DNA from 2 places in the Streptomyces sp. NPDC093568 genome. Region 1 is predicted to be linked to the other one. Evidence: predicted binding sites of a transcription regulator. Region 1 holds the regulator's gene; the other holds the start of a gene.
What was found. The regulator HspR, encoded in region 1, represses chaperone genes until heat shock. The targets are predictions, from matches to a motif close to TTGAGNNNNNNNNNCTCAA.

Region 2: the regulator HspR is predicted to act here: its motif matches at 1,475-1,493, upstream of dnaK (molecular chaperone DnaK).

Annotation. Positions count from the first base shown of each region.
Region 1 covers NZ_JBIWJD010000022.1:24,324-31,447, reverse strand. Annotated here, with positions in the region: gene ACIRD7_RS40880 (MraY family glycosyltransferase) at 1-776, shown strand, start outside; gene dnaK (molecular chaperone DnaK) at 871-2,718, shown strand; gene grpE (nucleotide exchange factor GrpE) at 2,718-3,362, shown strand; gene dnaJ (molecular chaperone DnaJ) at 3,399-4,580, shown strand; gene ACIRD7_RS40860 (heat shock protein transcriptional repressor HspR) at 4,586-5,032, shown strand; gene ACIRD7_RS40855 (fibronectin type III domain-containing protein) at 5,121-6,785, opposite strand; gene ACIRD7_RS40850 (fibronectin type III domain-containing protein) at 6,825-7,124, opposite strand, start outside.
Region 2 covers NZ_JBIWJD010000001.1:810,337-817,460, forward strand. Annotated here, with positions in the region: gene ACIRD7_RS03510 (hypothetical protein) at 1-813, shown strand, start outside; gene ACIRD7_RS03515 (OsmC family protein) at 879-1,307, shown strand; gene dnaK (molecular chaperone DnaK) at 1,540-3,414, shown strand; gene narI (respiratory nitrate reductase subunit gamma) at 3,425-4,147, opposite strand; gene narJ (nitrate reductase molybdenum cofactor assembly chaperone) at 4,144-4,638, opposite strand; gene narH (nitrate reductase subunit beta) at 4,638-6,236, opposite strand; gene ACIRD7_RS03540 (nitrate reductase subunit alpha) at 6,236-7,124, opposite strand, start outside.

The DNA.
Region 1 (7,124 bases):
TCGTCGTCGGCGGTACGGCGGTGGCGGCGGCCTGCGTGGTGCCGTACGGCGACACCGGCATTCTGCTGGGGCTCGTGGCCGTCGGCTGGATCGTCCTGGTCGCCGTCGGCTTCAAGGCGCTCGACCACGCGGACGCGCTGGTCGGCACGGTCGGGGTGCTCACCGCCTTCGGGGTGGGCATCTGCGCGGCGGCCGAGGTGATGGACGAACTCGCCGTGCTACTCAGCGTGCTGGCCGCCGCCCTGACAGGGTTCCTCATGCACAACTGGCATCCCGCCAGGATCGGGCTCGGCGCGTCCGGGTCCCTGTTCGTCGGGTTCCTGCTCGCTTCCTCGGCCGTGATCACCCGTGCCGGGCACGACCTGGTGTCGAGCGCGGGCGTGCTCTACGCGCTCACCGCCCTCGCCACGGCCGACGTACTCCTCGTGGCGCTGTCGCGCCGGCTGGCCGGACGGCCGCTGCCGCGGGGCGGGCCCGACCATCTCGCCCATCGCCTGCGCCGGGTCGGCCTCACCCCGCAGGGCGTGACGATCCTGCTGGGCGTCGGGGCCTTCGCCGGGGTACTCGTCGGGGTCCTCGTGCACATGGGATGGATGGCGCGGTCGGGGGCGTTGTGGGTGGGAGTGGGCGCCCTGATCGCCGTACTCGCCCTGCTGCACATCAAGCCCTACGGGCCTCGGCGTCAACCCAGCTTTCCGGTGCAGGACTCCGCTCGTGCCTCCGACCGGGTGGCATCTTCGCAGGTCGGAGCCCAGTTGCGTGTAAGGAACGGATAAGAGTTGAGTGAGGTCGACTCAGCTCTGTTGACCCATGGCGAACCGTCATGCACACTTGAGTCCGTTCCACTCAAGTCAGCTGGAGGAATTCACCATGGCACGTGCGGTCGGCATCGACCTGGGCACGACTAACTCCGTCGTCAGCGTTCTGGAGGGCGGCGAGCCCACCGTCATCACCAACGCCGAGGGTGCCAGGACCACGCCGTCCGTCGTCGCCTTCGCGAAGAACGGTGAGGTGCTCGTCGGCGAGGTCGCCAAGCGCCAGGCGGTCACCAACGTGGACCGGACCATCCGTTCCGTGAAGCGCCACATGGGCACCGACTGGAAGATGGAGCTCGACGGGAAGCCCTTCAACCCGCAGCAGATCTCCGCGTTCATCCTCCAGAAGCTGAAGCGCGACGCCGAGTCGTACCTGGGCGAGAAGGTGACCGACGCGGTCATCACCGTCCCGGCGTACTTCAACGACTCCGAGCGCCAGGCGACGAAGGAGGCCGGCGAGATCGCGGGCCTGAACGTCCTGCGTATCGTCAACGAGCCGACGGCCGCCGCCCTGGCGTACGGCCTCGACAAGGACGACCAGACGATCCTCGTCTTCGACCTCGGTGGCGGCACCTTCGACGTGTCCCTCCTGGAGATCGGCGACGGCGTCGTCGAGGTGAAGGCCACCAACGGCGACAACCACCTCGGTGGTGACGACTGGGACCAGCGCGTCGTCGACTACCTGGTGAAGCAGTTCGCGGCCGGTCACGGCGTGGACCTCGCCAAGGACAAGATGGCCCTCCAGCGCCTGCGCGAGGCCGCGGAGAAGGCCAAGATCGAGCTGTCCTCGTCCACCGAGACCTCGATCAACCTGCCCTACATCACCGCCTCCGCCGAGGGCCCGCTGCACCTGGACGAGAAGCTCACCCGGGCTCAGTTCCAGCAGCTGACCGCGGACCTCCTGGAGCGCTGCAAGACCCCGTTCTTCAACGTCATGAAGGACGCCGGCGTCTCCATCAACGAGATCGACCACGTCGTCCTCGTCGGTGGCTCCACCCGTATGCCCGCCGTCGCCGAGCTCGTCCGCGAGCTGACCGGCGGCAAGGACGCCAACAAGGGCGTCAACCCGGACGAGGTCGTCGCCATCGGCGCCGCCCTGCAGGCCGGTGTGCTCAAGGGTGAGGTCAAGGACGTCCTGCTCCTCGACGTGACCCCGCTGTCCCTCGGCATCGAGACCAAGGGCGGCATCATGACCAAGCTCATCGAGCGGAACACGACGATCCCGACCAAGCGGTCCGAGATCTTCACCACCGCCGAGGACAACCAGCCCTCCGTGCAGATCCAGGTCTACCAGGGCGAGCGCGAGATCGCGGCGTACAACAAGAAGCTCGGGATGTTCGAGCTGACCGGTCTGCCGCCGGCCCCGCGCGGTGTCCCGCAGATCGAGGTCGCCTTCGACATCGACGCCAACGGCATCATGCACGTGACCGCGAAGGACCTCGGCACGGGCAAGGAGCAGAAGATGACCGTCACCGGTGGCTCCTCGCTGCCGAAGGACGAGGTCAACCGGATGCGCGAAGAGGCCGAGAAGTACGCGGAGGAGGACCACGCCCGCCGCGAGGCCGCCGAGTCCCGCAACCAGGGCGAGCAGCTCGTCTACCAGACGGAGAAGTTCCTCAAGGACAACGAGGACAAGGTCCCCGCCGAGGTCAAGACCGAGGTCGAGTCCGCCGTCGAGGAGCTGAAGACCGCGCTCAAGGGCGAGGACACCGCCGAGATCCGCACCGCCACCGAGAAGGTCGCGGCCGTCTCGCAGAAGGTCGGCCAGGCCATGTACGCCGACGCCCAGGCCGGTCAGGCCGCGGGCGGTCCCGAGGGTGCCGCCGCCGGTGGCGCCAAGGCCGACGACGACGTCGTGGACGCCGAGATCGTGGACGACGAGCGCAAGGACGGTGTCGCGTAATGACGGAGGAGACCCCGGGCTTCGAGGAGAAGCCCGACGTCCCCTCCGGCGCGACCCCTGACGACGCCGAGCCGAAGGCCGCCCCTCAGGAGGGGGCGGCCCCGGCCGGGGACGGAACCGCAGACGCGGGCCTGGTGGCCCAGCTGGACCAGGTGCGCACGGCGCTCAGCGAGCGCACGACGGACCTCCAGCGGCTCCAGGCCGAGTACCAGAACTACCGCCGCCGGGTGGAGCGCGACCGGATCACGGTCAAGGAGATCGCCATCGCGAACCTCCTGACCGAGCTCCTGCCGGTGCTCGACGACATCGGCCGGGCGCGGGAACACGGCGAGCTCGTGGGCGGGTTCAAGTCGGTGGCGGAGTCCTTGGAGACCGTCGCCGCCAAGATGGGCCTGCAGCAGTTCGGCAAGGAGGGCGAGCCCTTCGACCCGACGATCCACGAGGCGCTGATGCACTCCTACGCGCCGGACGTCACCGAGACGACCTGCGTCGCGATCCTCCAGCCGGGGTATCGCATCGGCGAGCGCACCATCCGCCCCGCGCGGGTGGCCGTCGCCGAGCCCCAGCCGGGCGCGCAGACCGTCAAGGACGAGGGTGCCGAGACGGCCGACGACAAGGAGAGCGGTGGCCCGGACGAGGGCTGACGTTGACCTGACGAGGAGAGAGGAGGGACGTCGAGGATGAGCACCAAGGACTTCATCGAGAAGGACTACTACAAGGTCCTCGGCGTCCCCAAGGACGCCACCGAGGCCGAGATCAAGAAGGCGTACCGGAAGCTCGCTCGCGAGAACCACCCGGACGCCAACAAGGGCAACGCCAAGGCGGAGGAGCGGTTCAAGGAGATCTCCGAGGCGAACGACGTCCTCGGCGACCCCAAGAAGCGCAAGGAGTACGACGAGGCGCGCGCCCTCTTCGGCAACGGCGGCTTCCGCCCGGGGCCGGGCGGCGCGGGCGGTTCCTTCAACTTCGACCTGGGCGACCTCTTCGGAGGCGGCGCCCAGGGCGGACAGGGGGGAGCCGGCGGCTTCGGCGGCGGACTCGGTGACGTCTTCGGGGGCCTGTTCAACCGCGGTGGCACGGGCACGACCCGTACCCAGCCCAGGCGCGGCCAGGACATCGACACCGAGGTCAGCCTCAGCTTCACCGAGGCGATCGAGGGTGCGACGGTCCCGCTGCGCATGTCCTCGCAGTCGCCGTGCAAGGCGTGCGCGGGCACCGGCGACAAGAACGGCACGCCGAGGGTGTGCCCGACCTGCGTGGGCACCGGCCAGGTGGCCCGGGGCTCGGGCGGCGGGTTCTCCCTCACCGACCCGTGCCCGGACTGCAAGGGGCGCGGCCTGATCGCCGAGCACCCGTGCCTGGAGTGCAAGGGCAGCGGTCGCGCCAAGTCGTCCCGGACCATGCAGGTCCGCATCCCCGCCGGGGTGTCGGACGGCCAGCGCATCCGGCTGCGCGGCAAGGGAGCGCCCGGCGAGCGCGGCGGCCCGGCGGGCGATCTGTACGTCACCGTGCACGTCGACGCCCACCCCGTGTTCGGCCGCAAGGACGACAACCTCACGGTGACCGTCCCCGTCACCTTCGCGGAGGCGGCCCTCGGCGGCGAGGTCAGGGTCCCGACCCTGGGCGGACCGCCGGTCACCCTGAAGCTGCCGCCCGGCACGCCCAACGGCCGCACCATGCGGGCGCGGGGCAAGGGCGCGGTCCGCAAGGACGGCACCCGCGGGGACCTGCTGGTCACCGTCGAGGTGAGTGTCCCGAAGGACGTGACGGGGAAGGCTCGTGACGCGCTTGAGGCGTATCGCGAGGCGACCGCGGGTGAGGATCCGCGGGCGGAGCTGTTCCAGGCCGCGAAGGGAGCTTGATGGAGATGGACGGTCGTCGACGCAACCCGTATGAACTGACCGAGGAAACCCCGGTCTACGTCATCTCGGTGGCGGCCCAGCTCTCCGGCCTGCACCCGCAGACCCTTCGCCAGTACGACCGTCTGGGCCTGGTCTCCCCGGACCGCACGGCCGGCCGGGGCCGCCGCTACTCGGCCCGCGACATCGAACTGCTCCGCCAGGTGCAGGCGCTGTCGCAGGACGAGGGCATCAACCTGGCCGGCATCAAGCGCATCATCGAACTGGAGAACCAGGTCGCGGCCCTGCAGTCCCGGGTGGCCGAGCTCCAGGCCGCCGTCGAGGGCGCGGCGGCGGCGATGCAGCAGCGCGAGGCGGCGGTCCACGCGTCGTACCGCCGCGATCTGGTGCCGTACCAGGAGATGCAGCAGACCAGCGCGCTGGTGGTGTGGCGGCCGAAGAAGCCGAAGGACTAGGCAGGACTAGGCGGACTTGCAGGGGAAGGGGCCCGGAGGTTCATGACGAACCTCCGGGCCCCTTTGCTGTGTCATCGGCGGCAGGCCGTCAGCGGCCGACGAAGAACTCCAGCGAGGCGCTTTGCGTGCCCTGGCGGCCGTAGGCGTCCACGGCGTACACCTCGGCGATGCAGGGGCCGTTGTAGGGGGCCGTCCAGGAGAGCGACCCCGTGGCGGAGAACCGGGTGCCGCTGATGCCGCAGGCGCCCGAGATCTCCCAGGAGTAGCCCTTCAGGATGCGTCCCTCGTCGCCCGTGCCGGGGGCGGCCGTGATCTGGACCGGACTGCGCGCGGGGATGCCCGTGCTGACCAGGGCCAGCTTCGGCGCGGCCGGGCCGCTCGCGGTGGCCGGCGTCAGCCGGTCGACGACGCTCTCGGCGGAGGGCACGGAGTCGGCGTCCTGGGCGTCGACGGCGGCCACGTAGTAGTACGCCTTGCCCTTCGGGGCGGAGGTGTCGGCGTACGACGTGCCGGACGTGGAGCCCAGGAGACTCCAGGCGCCGGTGGGGGCGGTGCGGCGGTAGACGCGGTAACCGGTGACCCCGGCGTCCTCGGACGCGGCCCACGCCACCTTCGTGGAGTCGTCGGCGGGAGTGCTCGTCAGACCTGTGGGAGCGGCGACGGCTGATGCCACGGGGCGGGTGACCACCGCGGGGTCGGAGACCGGGGCGATGTTGCCGGCGGCGTCGAGGGCCACCACCTTGTAGGTGTAGGCCAGACCCGCAGGCGCTATGGGGTCCGTCCAGGATGTGCCGAAGACGATGTCCGGGCCGTCCGTGTCCGACTGGCCGCTCGCCGCGCCCCACACCTCGTAGTGGTGCACGTCCTTCGACGTCGAGGCCTTCCAAGTCAGGGAGTTGCCAGCCGTCGTCCCCAGCGCCGACACGGTCTCGACCCGCGCCGGGGCCGTCCGGTCGACGGTGGTGACGGCCTGGTCCGCGCTCCCTGACGAGGAGTTGCCCGCCCTGTCGTAGGCGCGCACCTCGTAGTAGTACGTGTCGCCGGTCACCGGGAGGGTGCTGTCGGTGTACGAGGTGGAGGTGGTCGTCGCGAGCGGGGTGCTGCCGTAGGCGGCGCCCTTCAGGCGCCGGTAGACGCGGTAGCCCGCGAGGTCCATCTCCTTGTTCTTGGACCAGGTGACCTGCGCCTTGCCCGTCGCCGTGTCGTACGTGACCTTCGCGCCGGTGGGCGTGAGCGGCTTGACCTTGTCGACGGTCGCCGAAGTCCTCGGCGTGTAGCCGAACTCGACGCGAGCGCTGCCGGTCCAGTTGACGTAGTCGACGCGGAGGGTGTGCTTGCCGGCCGGAATGGTGACGTTGACGGTCTTGGAGACCGTTGTGGAGGTGTTCTTCCACAGGTCGATCTCGCGGGTGCCGTCGAGGTAGACGCGGACGCCGTCCAGCCCGGAGGCGGAGAGGGCGAAGGGACCGCCGGAGCCGAAGTCGCGGGTGAGGGTCCAGCGGACGGCGAAGTTGTCCGCCGGCAGGCCGGTGACGGGTGCGCCGCTCCAGCTCTGGTCGATGGCCGTGTCGCAGTCCGTCACCTTCGGTGTGCCGGAGAAGGCGGTGTTCGCGAAGAACTGCCGCTTGAAGACCGGGGAGACGCAGGTCACGGCGGCGGAGGCGGGCGTGGCGACGGCGGTGAGCAGGCTGCCCGCGGTGGTGAGCACGAGGGCGGTCGCGGTGGCCGCGGTCGTGCGTCTGGCTGGGTTCATGGGTCCTCTGGAATCAGGAACTGGCGGGCGCGGGGGGGGCTACCAGGTCTCCTCGGGCGGAGCCACCGGTTCCGTCACGGTGACGTACGAGAAGCCCTCACCGCTGAGGGGAAGGGAGTTGCCGGCGAAGTCCTCGGCGACCACGGCCCAGCGGACGTCCGCGCCCTGGAGGTCGTAGATCTCGTGGGAGTAGTACATCGTCGGCCCTTCCTGCCAGTGCGGCAGGACCTCCGACCACTCCTCGTACTCCCAGGCGCCGTCGACGAGCTTGCCCCGGTGGATGACGTAGCGCTTGATGTCCTCCTCGGCGCTGCGCTGCCACCGCAGCTCGATGTCGTA
Region 2 (7,124 bases), on a different contig from region 1:
TACGACGCGCGGTTCACCGGCCTGTCCGCCGAGGAGGTGTACGACCGGATCGCCGGCGACCTGCGCCGGATGCGCCGGCTGGCCACCCTGCGCGGCAAGGGCGTCGGTGACGTCCTGGGTGCCCCCCTCGGCCCGCCCGGTGACTATGTCGACCTCGACGAGTTCTACCGGCGGGGCCTTGGCCAGGGCCTCGACCTGCACCAGCAGCAGGAGCGCGGCTTCCTGCCCGGGGACCTGGTCCAGGAGATCCGAGCGCTCAGCCATCCGCCGCTGCCGTGGGACGCCCGACTGGCCCGCTGGTTCGACGAGTTCGTGCCGCGTCCGGAGCCGGTGCGGACGTACTCCCGGCCCGCGCGCCGTCAGGCGTCGACGCCCGACATCCCGCGCGCCGGGCGCTACTTCCCGCCCGAGGAGATCGCCCGCTGCACGTTCGGCGTGGTCCTGGACACCTCCGGCTCCATGAGCGCCGGCCTGCTCGGCAAGGCGCTCGGCGCGATCGCCTCGTACGCCGAGGCCCGGGACGTACCGGCCGCCCGGGTCGTGTTCTGCGACGCGGGACCCTACGACGCCGGTTATCTGCCGGTGACGGAGATCGCGGGCCGGGTGCGGGTGCGCGGGCGCGGCGGCACGGTCCTGCAGCCCGGGATCGACCTGCTGCAGCGCGCGGACGACTTCCCGCCGGGCGCGCCCGTCCTCGTCATCACCGACGGCTGGTGCGATGTGCTGCGGGTGCGGCGCGAGCACGCGTACCTGATTCCCCCGGGCCGTCGACTGCCGTTCACCCCGCGTGGGCCGGTCTTCCGGGTGAGCTGAGCGCGAGTGTGATCGGATGGGGGCACGGACCCCGGGAACCGGGCCCCCACGCGAAAGGAAGAATCGTGGCAACCACGCGCTCCGCACACACCGTCTGGGAAGGCAACCTGCTCGAGGGCAACGGAGTCGTCAACTTCGACTCTTCCGGTGCCATCGCGGCGCAGCCGGTCACCTGGGCCTCGCGCTCGCAGGACGCGAACGGCAAGACCAGCCCGGAGGAGCTGATCGCCGCCGCGCACTCCAGCTGCTTCTCCATGGCGCTGTCGCACGCGCTGAACGGCGCAGGCACCCCGCCCACCAAGCTCGTCACCTCGGCCGACGTGAACTTCCAGCCGGGTGAGGGCATCACCGGCATCCACCTCACCGTCGAGGGGACCGTGCCGGGCATCGACGACGACGCGTTCGTCGCCGCGGCGGAGGACGCCAAGAAGAACTGCCCGGTCAGCCAGGCGCTGACGGGGACGACGATCACGCTGTCCGCGAAGTTGGCGTAGCGCCAACGGGGAGCCGCGGTCGGTCGTTCTGCGTCCGCTGCGCCGTCGTGGCTGGTCGCGCAGTTCCCCGCGCCCCTCGAGGGGGCGGCCCTTCGGGCCGGCCCCCTCGATCCCTGAGCGGACGCTCAGCTGCCGTTTGGTACGCCCGCCCCGGGTCACTCGCCCCATTGACAAGAACCCGCTCAAGTTTTGTGCTGGAGTTCAAGGGGTGCCCTGGCGGAAGGGGACAACGATGGCACGCGCGGTCGGGATCGATCTCGGAACCACGAACTCGGTGGTCGCCGTTCTGGAGGGCGGCGAACCCACGGTCGTCGCCAACGCGGAGGGGGCCCGGACCACACCCTCGGTCGTGGCCTTCGCCAAGAACGGCGAGGTACTCGTGGGGGAGGTGGCCAAACGCCAGGCGGTGACGAACGTCGACCGCACCGCCCGCTCCGTGAAGCGTCACATGGGCGACGCGAGCTGGCGCTTCCCCGACCAGGGCGACATCGACGGCACCCGCTACCGGGCGCAGGAGCTGTCCGCCAGGGTGCTGCAGAAGCTGAAGCGGGACGCCGAGTCCTATCTCGGCGAGGACGTCACCGACGCGGTGATCACCGTCCCCGCCTACTTCGACGACACCCAGCGGCAGGCCACCAAGGAGGCCGGCGAGATCGCCGGCCTGAAGGTGCTCAGGATCATCAACGAGCCCACGGCCGCCGCCCTCGCCTACGGCCTCGACCGCGGCGAGGAGCAGACCGTGCTGGTCTTCGACCTCGGCGGCGGCACCTTCGACGTCTCGCTGCTGGAGATCGGCGACGGCGTCATCGAGGTCAAGGCCACCAACGGCGACACACACCTGGGCGGCGACGACTGGGACCAGCGGATCGTCGAGTACCTCGTGAAGAAGTTCAAGGGGCAGTACGGCATCGACCTCGGCACCGACAAGATGGCGCTCCAGCGGCTGCGCGAGGGCGCCGAGAAGGCCAAGATCGAGCTGTCCAGCTCCTCCGAGACGACGATCAACCTGCCCTACATCACCGCGTCCGCCGAGGGCCCCCTGCACCTCGACGAGAAGATGACCCGCGCCCAGTTCCAGGAGCTCACCGCCGACCTCCTCGACCGCTGCAAGACCCCCTTCCACCAGGCCGTCAAGGACGCCGGCGTCAAGCTCTCCGCGGTCGACCACGTCATCCTCGTCGGCGGCTCCACCCGGATGCCCGCCGTCACCGACCTGGTCAAGGAACTCACCGGCAAGGACCCGCACAAGGGCGTCAACCCCGACGAGGTCGTGGCCGTCGGCGCGGCCCTGCAGGCCGGTGTCATCCGCGGCGACGTCAAGGACGTCCTCCTGCTCGACGTCACCCCGCTGTCCCTCGGCATCGAGACCAAGGGCGGCATCATGACGAAGCTCATCGAACGCAACACGACGATCCCGACCCGGCGTTCCGAGATCTTCACCACCGCCGCCGACAACCAGCCCTCGGTCGGCATCCAGGTCTACCAGGGCGAACGCGAGATCGCGGCGTACAACAAGAAGCTCGGCGTCTTCGACCTGACCGGTCTGCCGCCGGCCCCGCGCGGTGTCCCGCAGATCGAGGTCGCCTTCGACATCGACGCCAACGGGATCATGCACGTCTCCGCGAAGGACCTGGCGACGGGCCGCGAGCAGAAGATGACCGTGACCGGTGGCTCGGCCCTGCCGAAGGACGACATCGACCGCATGATGCGCGAGGCCGAGCAGTACGCCGAGGAGGACCACAAGCGCCGCGAGGCCGCGGAGGCGCGCAACCAGGCCGAGCAGCTCGTCTACCAGACGGAGAAGTTCATCCGCGACAACGAGGACAGGGTCCCGGCGGACACCAAATCGGAGGTCGAGTCGGCGATCACCGAGCTGAAGCAGCAGCTGGAGCAGAACGCCGAGACGAACGTCCTGCGCGGCGGCATCGAGAAACTCGCCACCGTCAGCCAGCAGATGGGCCAGGCCATGTACGCCCAGTCCCAGCAGGCACCGTCGGACGGCTCCGCCGGGACGGGCGCCGAGCAGAGCTCACCGCAGGACGACGACGGCGTGGTGGACGCGGAGATCGTCGACGACGAGAGGGACCAGAAGGGCGGGGCCGCGTGACGGCCGTCCTCTAGGACCCGGTCTTCTCCCAGCCCCGCCGCTCCGGCCGCGGCCCCGGCTGTTCGGGGTCGCGGCTGCGGTACACCAGGTACGGCCGGAACAGGTACTGCACCGGCGCGCTGAACATGTGCACCAGCCGGGAGTACGGCACCAGCGCGATCAGCGCCATGCCGATCACCATGTGGATCTCGTACAGCACCGGCACACCGGCCATCCGGTCGACGTCCGGCTCCAGGGTGAACAGGCTGCGGGCCCAAGAGGCGATCGACCGGCGGTAGTCGTAGCCGTCACCGGAGGCGTGCGTGAGCTTGGCGGCCACACCCAGCACGATCGCTCCGAGCAGCACGACGTACATGACCTTGTCGTTGGCCGTGGTCGCCCGGAACACCGGTGCGTCGGTGCGCCGGCGGTACAGCAGCAGCACGATCCCGGCGACCGTCACCACTCCGGCCGCCGTACCGCCGTAGAGGGAGAACAGGTGGTACGTGTGCTCGCTGACGCCGAGCGACCTCGTCCACGACTCGGGGACGAACAGCCCCACCAGATGGCCGGCCAGCACGAACAGGATGCCGTAGTGGAACGCGGGCGAGGCGATGTTCAGCAGCCTCGACTCGTAGACCTGGGAGGAGCGGGTGGTCCAGCCGAAGCGGTCGTAGCGTTGGCGCCAGACCAGGCCCGCGACGAGCAGGGCGAAGGTGACGTAGGGCAGGACACCCCACAGCAGTGTGGTCATGAGCGCACCCCCGGTTGTTCGGTCGGCAAGGTGGCGCACACGGCGTCCAGGACGGACGCGTACGGTGTGCCGTAGTCGGTGAGGCGGGCGCGGAGCTGCTCCAGGCAGTCCCGGTGTTCCAGCAGGAGCTCGGTGTCGCCGGTGCGGGCCGCGAACTCCAGGACCGCGGGCAGGAAGTCGGGCAGCTCCTCGCCGGTGAACTCCAGCCCGTGGGAGCGGTAGAGCTCCTTGAGGCGGACCAGCGACATCCCGCGCCGCCGGGTGTCCCCGTCGAGCCACCAGGTCAGATACAGGCTGTGGCGGTTCTTGAAGTCGAAGACCTCGACGTAGTGCGCGGCCAGTTCCTCCGCCGGTGTCACCGCCGCGTGGTCGGTGAACTCCCGCAGCTGCGGGGCGGCTTCGCGCAGCAGCGGGAGCCGGGCGCGGAAGTCGTCGTCGGGGTAGGTCAGGCAGAGCGCGGCCGCCTGGTAGAGCACCTCGAAGGACGGCATCAGGTCTCCTCGGCGGTGTTGTCGGAAGTCTGCCGCCGGCGCAGGGCATGGAAGTTCTCCACCGTCACCAGCGGCAGCAGCTTGCGGCCGGAGTCCTGGCCGACGGGCCCGTCCCCGCCCATCCCGGGCCCGCCCTCGTAGTCCAGGCTGCACCCCTGCGGGAGCGCCGACTCCTCCAGGCGGCGGGCGTCGGCGACGGCCGCCGTCGGAATGACGTACCGGTCCTCGTACTTGGCGATCGCCAGCAGCCGGTACATCTCCTCGATCTCCCCGGCCGCCATGCCCACCGCGGCCGGCACCGAGGGGTCCGGCTCGTCGCCGAGGTTGATCGCCCGCATGTGGGAGCGCATCGCGGCGAGCTTCTCCAGCGAGGCGCGTACCGGACCGATCGCCCCGGCGGTGAACATCTGCGCCAGGTACTCCAGCGGGATGCGCAGGCTGTCGATCGCGCCGAACAGGTTCCCCGCGTCCTCGCCGTCGTGCCCGGTCTCCGCGAGCACGTCCACCACAGGGGAGAGCGGCGGGATGTACCAGACCATGGGCATCGTCCGGTACTCCGGATGCAGCGGCAGGGCGACGCGGTACTTGCTGATCAGCGCGTGCACGGGGGAACGCCGGGCCGCCTCCAGCCAGTCGTACGGGATCCCCGCCCGCTCGCAGGCCTGCCGCACCGCGCGGTCCTCGGGATCGAGGAAGATGCCCAACTGGGCCTCGTACAGGTCCCGTTCGCGCGGTACGGAAGCCGCGGCCGTCACCCGGTCGGCGTCGTACAGCACCACCCCGAGGTAGCGCAGCCGGCCCACACAGGTCTCCGAGCAGACCGTCGGCAGACCGACTTCCACGCGCGGATAGCACATCGTGCACTTCTCGGCCTTGCCGGTGGCGTGGTTGAAGTACACCTTCTTGTACGGGCATCCCGTCACGCACATCCGCCAGCCCCGGCACCGGTCCTGGTCGACGAGGACGATGCCGTCCTCCGCCCGCTTGTACATCGCCCCCGACGGGCACGACGCCACGCAGGACGGATTCAGGCAGTGCTCGCAGATCCGCGGCAGATAGAACATGAAGCTCTGCTCGAACTCGAACCGCACCTTGTCCGAGGCCTGCGTGCGCGCCTGCTCGACCATCGGGTCGAAGTCGCCGTAAGCGGGGGCGCCCGCGAGGCTGTCGTCCCAGTTCGCCGACCACTCGATCTTCATCGGCTTGCCGTCGAGCTGGGAGATCGGCCGGGCCACCGGGTAGTCGTCGCCCAGCGGGGCGTCGGTGAGGTTCTTGTAGTCGTACGTCCAGGGCTCGTAGTAGTCCTTGAGCTCCGGGAGTTCGGGGTTGGAGAAGATCCCGGCGAGCTTGCGGAAACGGCCGCCCGCCTTCAGCTTCAGCGCGCCGCGCCGGTTCAGCTCCCAGCCGCCGCGCCAGCGCTCCTGGTCCTCGTAGCGGCGCGGATAGCCCTGGCCGGGGCGGGTCTCGACGTTGTTGAACCAGACGTACTCCATGCCGCGGCGGTTGGTCCACGCCTGCTTGCAGGTGACCGAGCAGGTGTGACAGCCGATGCACTTGTCGAGGTTCATCACCATGGCGATCTGGGCCATCGGACGCATCAGTACTCGACCTCCTGGCTGCGGCGGCGGATCACCGTCACCTCGTCACGCTGGTTGCCCGTCGGGCCCAGGTAGTTGAACGCCCAGGAGAGCTGGGCGTAGCCGCCGACGAGATGGGACGGTTTGAGGAGCAGCCGGGTCAGCGAGTTGTGGATGCCACCGCGCCTGCCGGTGGCCTGCGTCTTCGGGACGGCGACCGTGCGCTCCTGCGCGTGGTGCATGTAGACCGTGCCGTGCGGTATTCGGTGCGAGACCACGGCCCGCGCGACGACCACGCCGTTGCGGTTGGCCGCCTCGATCCAGTCGTTGTCGACGACGCCGATGGCGTCCGCGTCCTGCGGGGACATCCAGATGTTCTGCCCGCCCCGGGAGAGGGCCAGCATGAACAGGTTGTCCGGGTACTCGGAGTGGATCGACCACTTGTCGTGCGGGGTGAGGTAACGGACCGTCACCTCCCGCTGCCCGTCCGGGCCGAGCCGCGGTTCGCCGAACAGCTTGTTCATGTCCAGCGGCGGCCGGTACACCGGGAGCGCCTCGCCGAGTTCGTGGATCCAGTCGTGGTCGAGGAAGAAATGCTGGCGGCCGGTGAGGGTGTGCCAGGGCTTGAGGTGCTCGGTGTTGAGCGTGAAGGCGGTGTAGCGGCGCCCGCCCGACTCGCTGCCCGACCACTCCGGCGAGGTGATCACCGGCACGGGCGCGGCCTGGGTGTCCGCGTACGTGGTCCGCCTGCCCTCGTGCTCGGCCGCGAGGTGCGCCATCTCCTGCCCGGTCCGCGCCTCGAGGGTGCGAAAGCCCTGGGTGGCGAGACGGCCGTTGGTCGTGCCGGACAGGGCGAGGACGGTGTTCGCCGCCTTCACGGCCGTATCGAGCAACGGGCGCCCGTCGGGC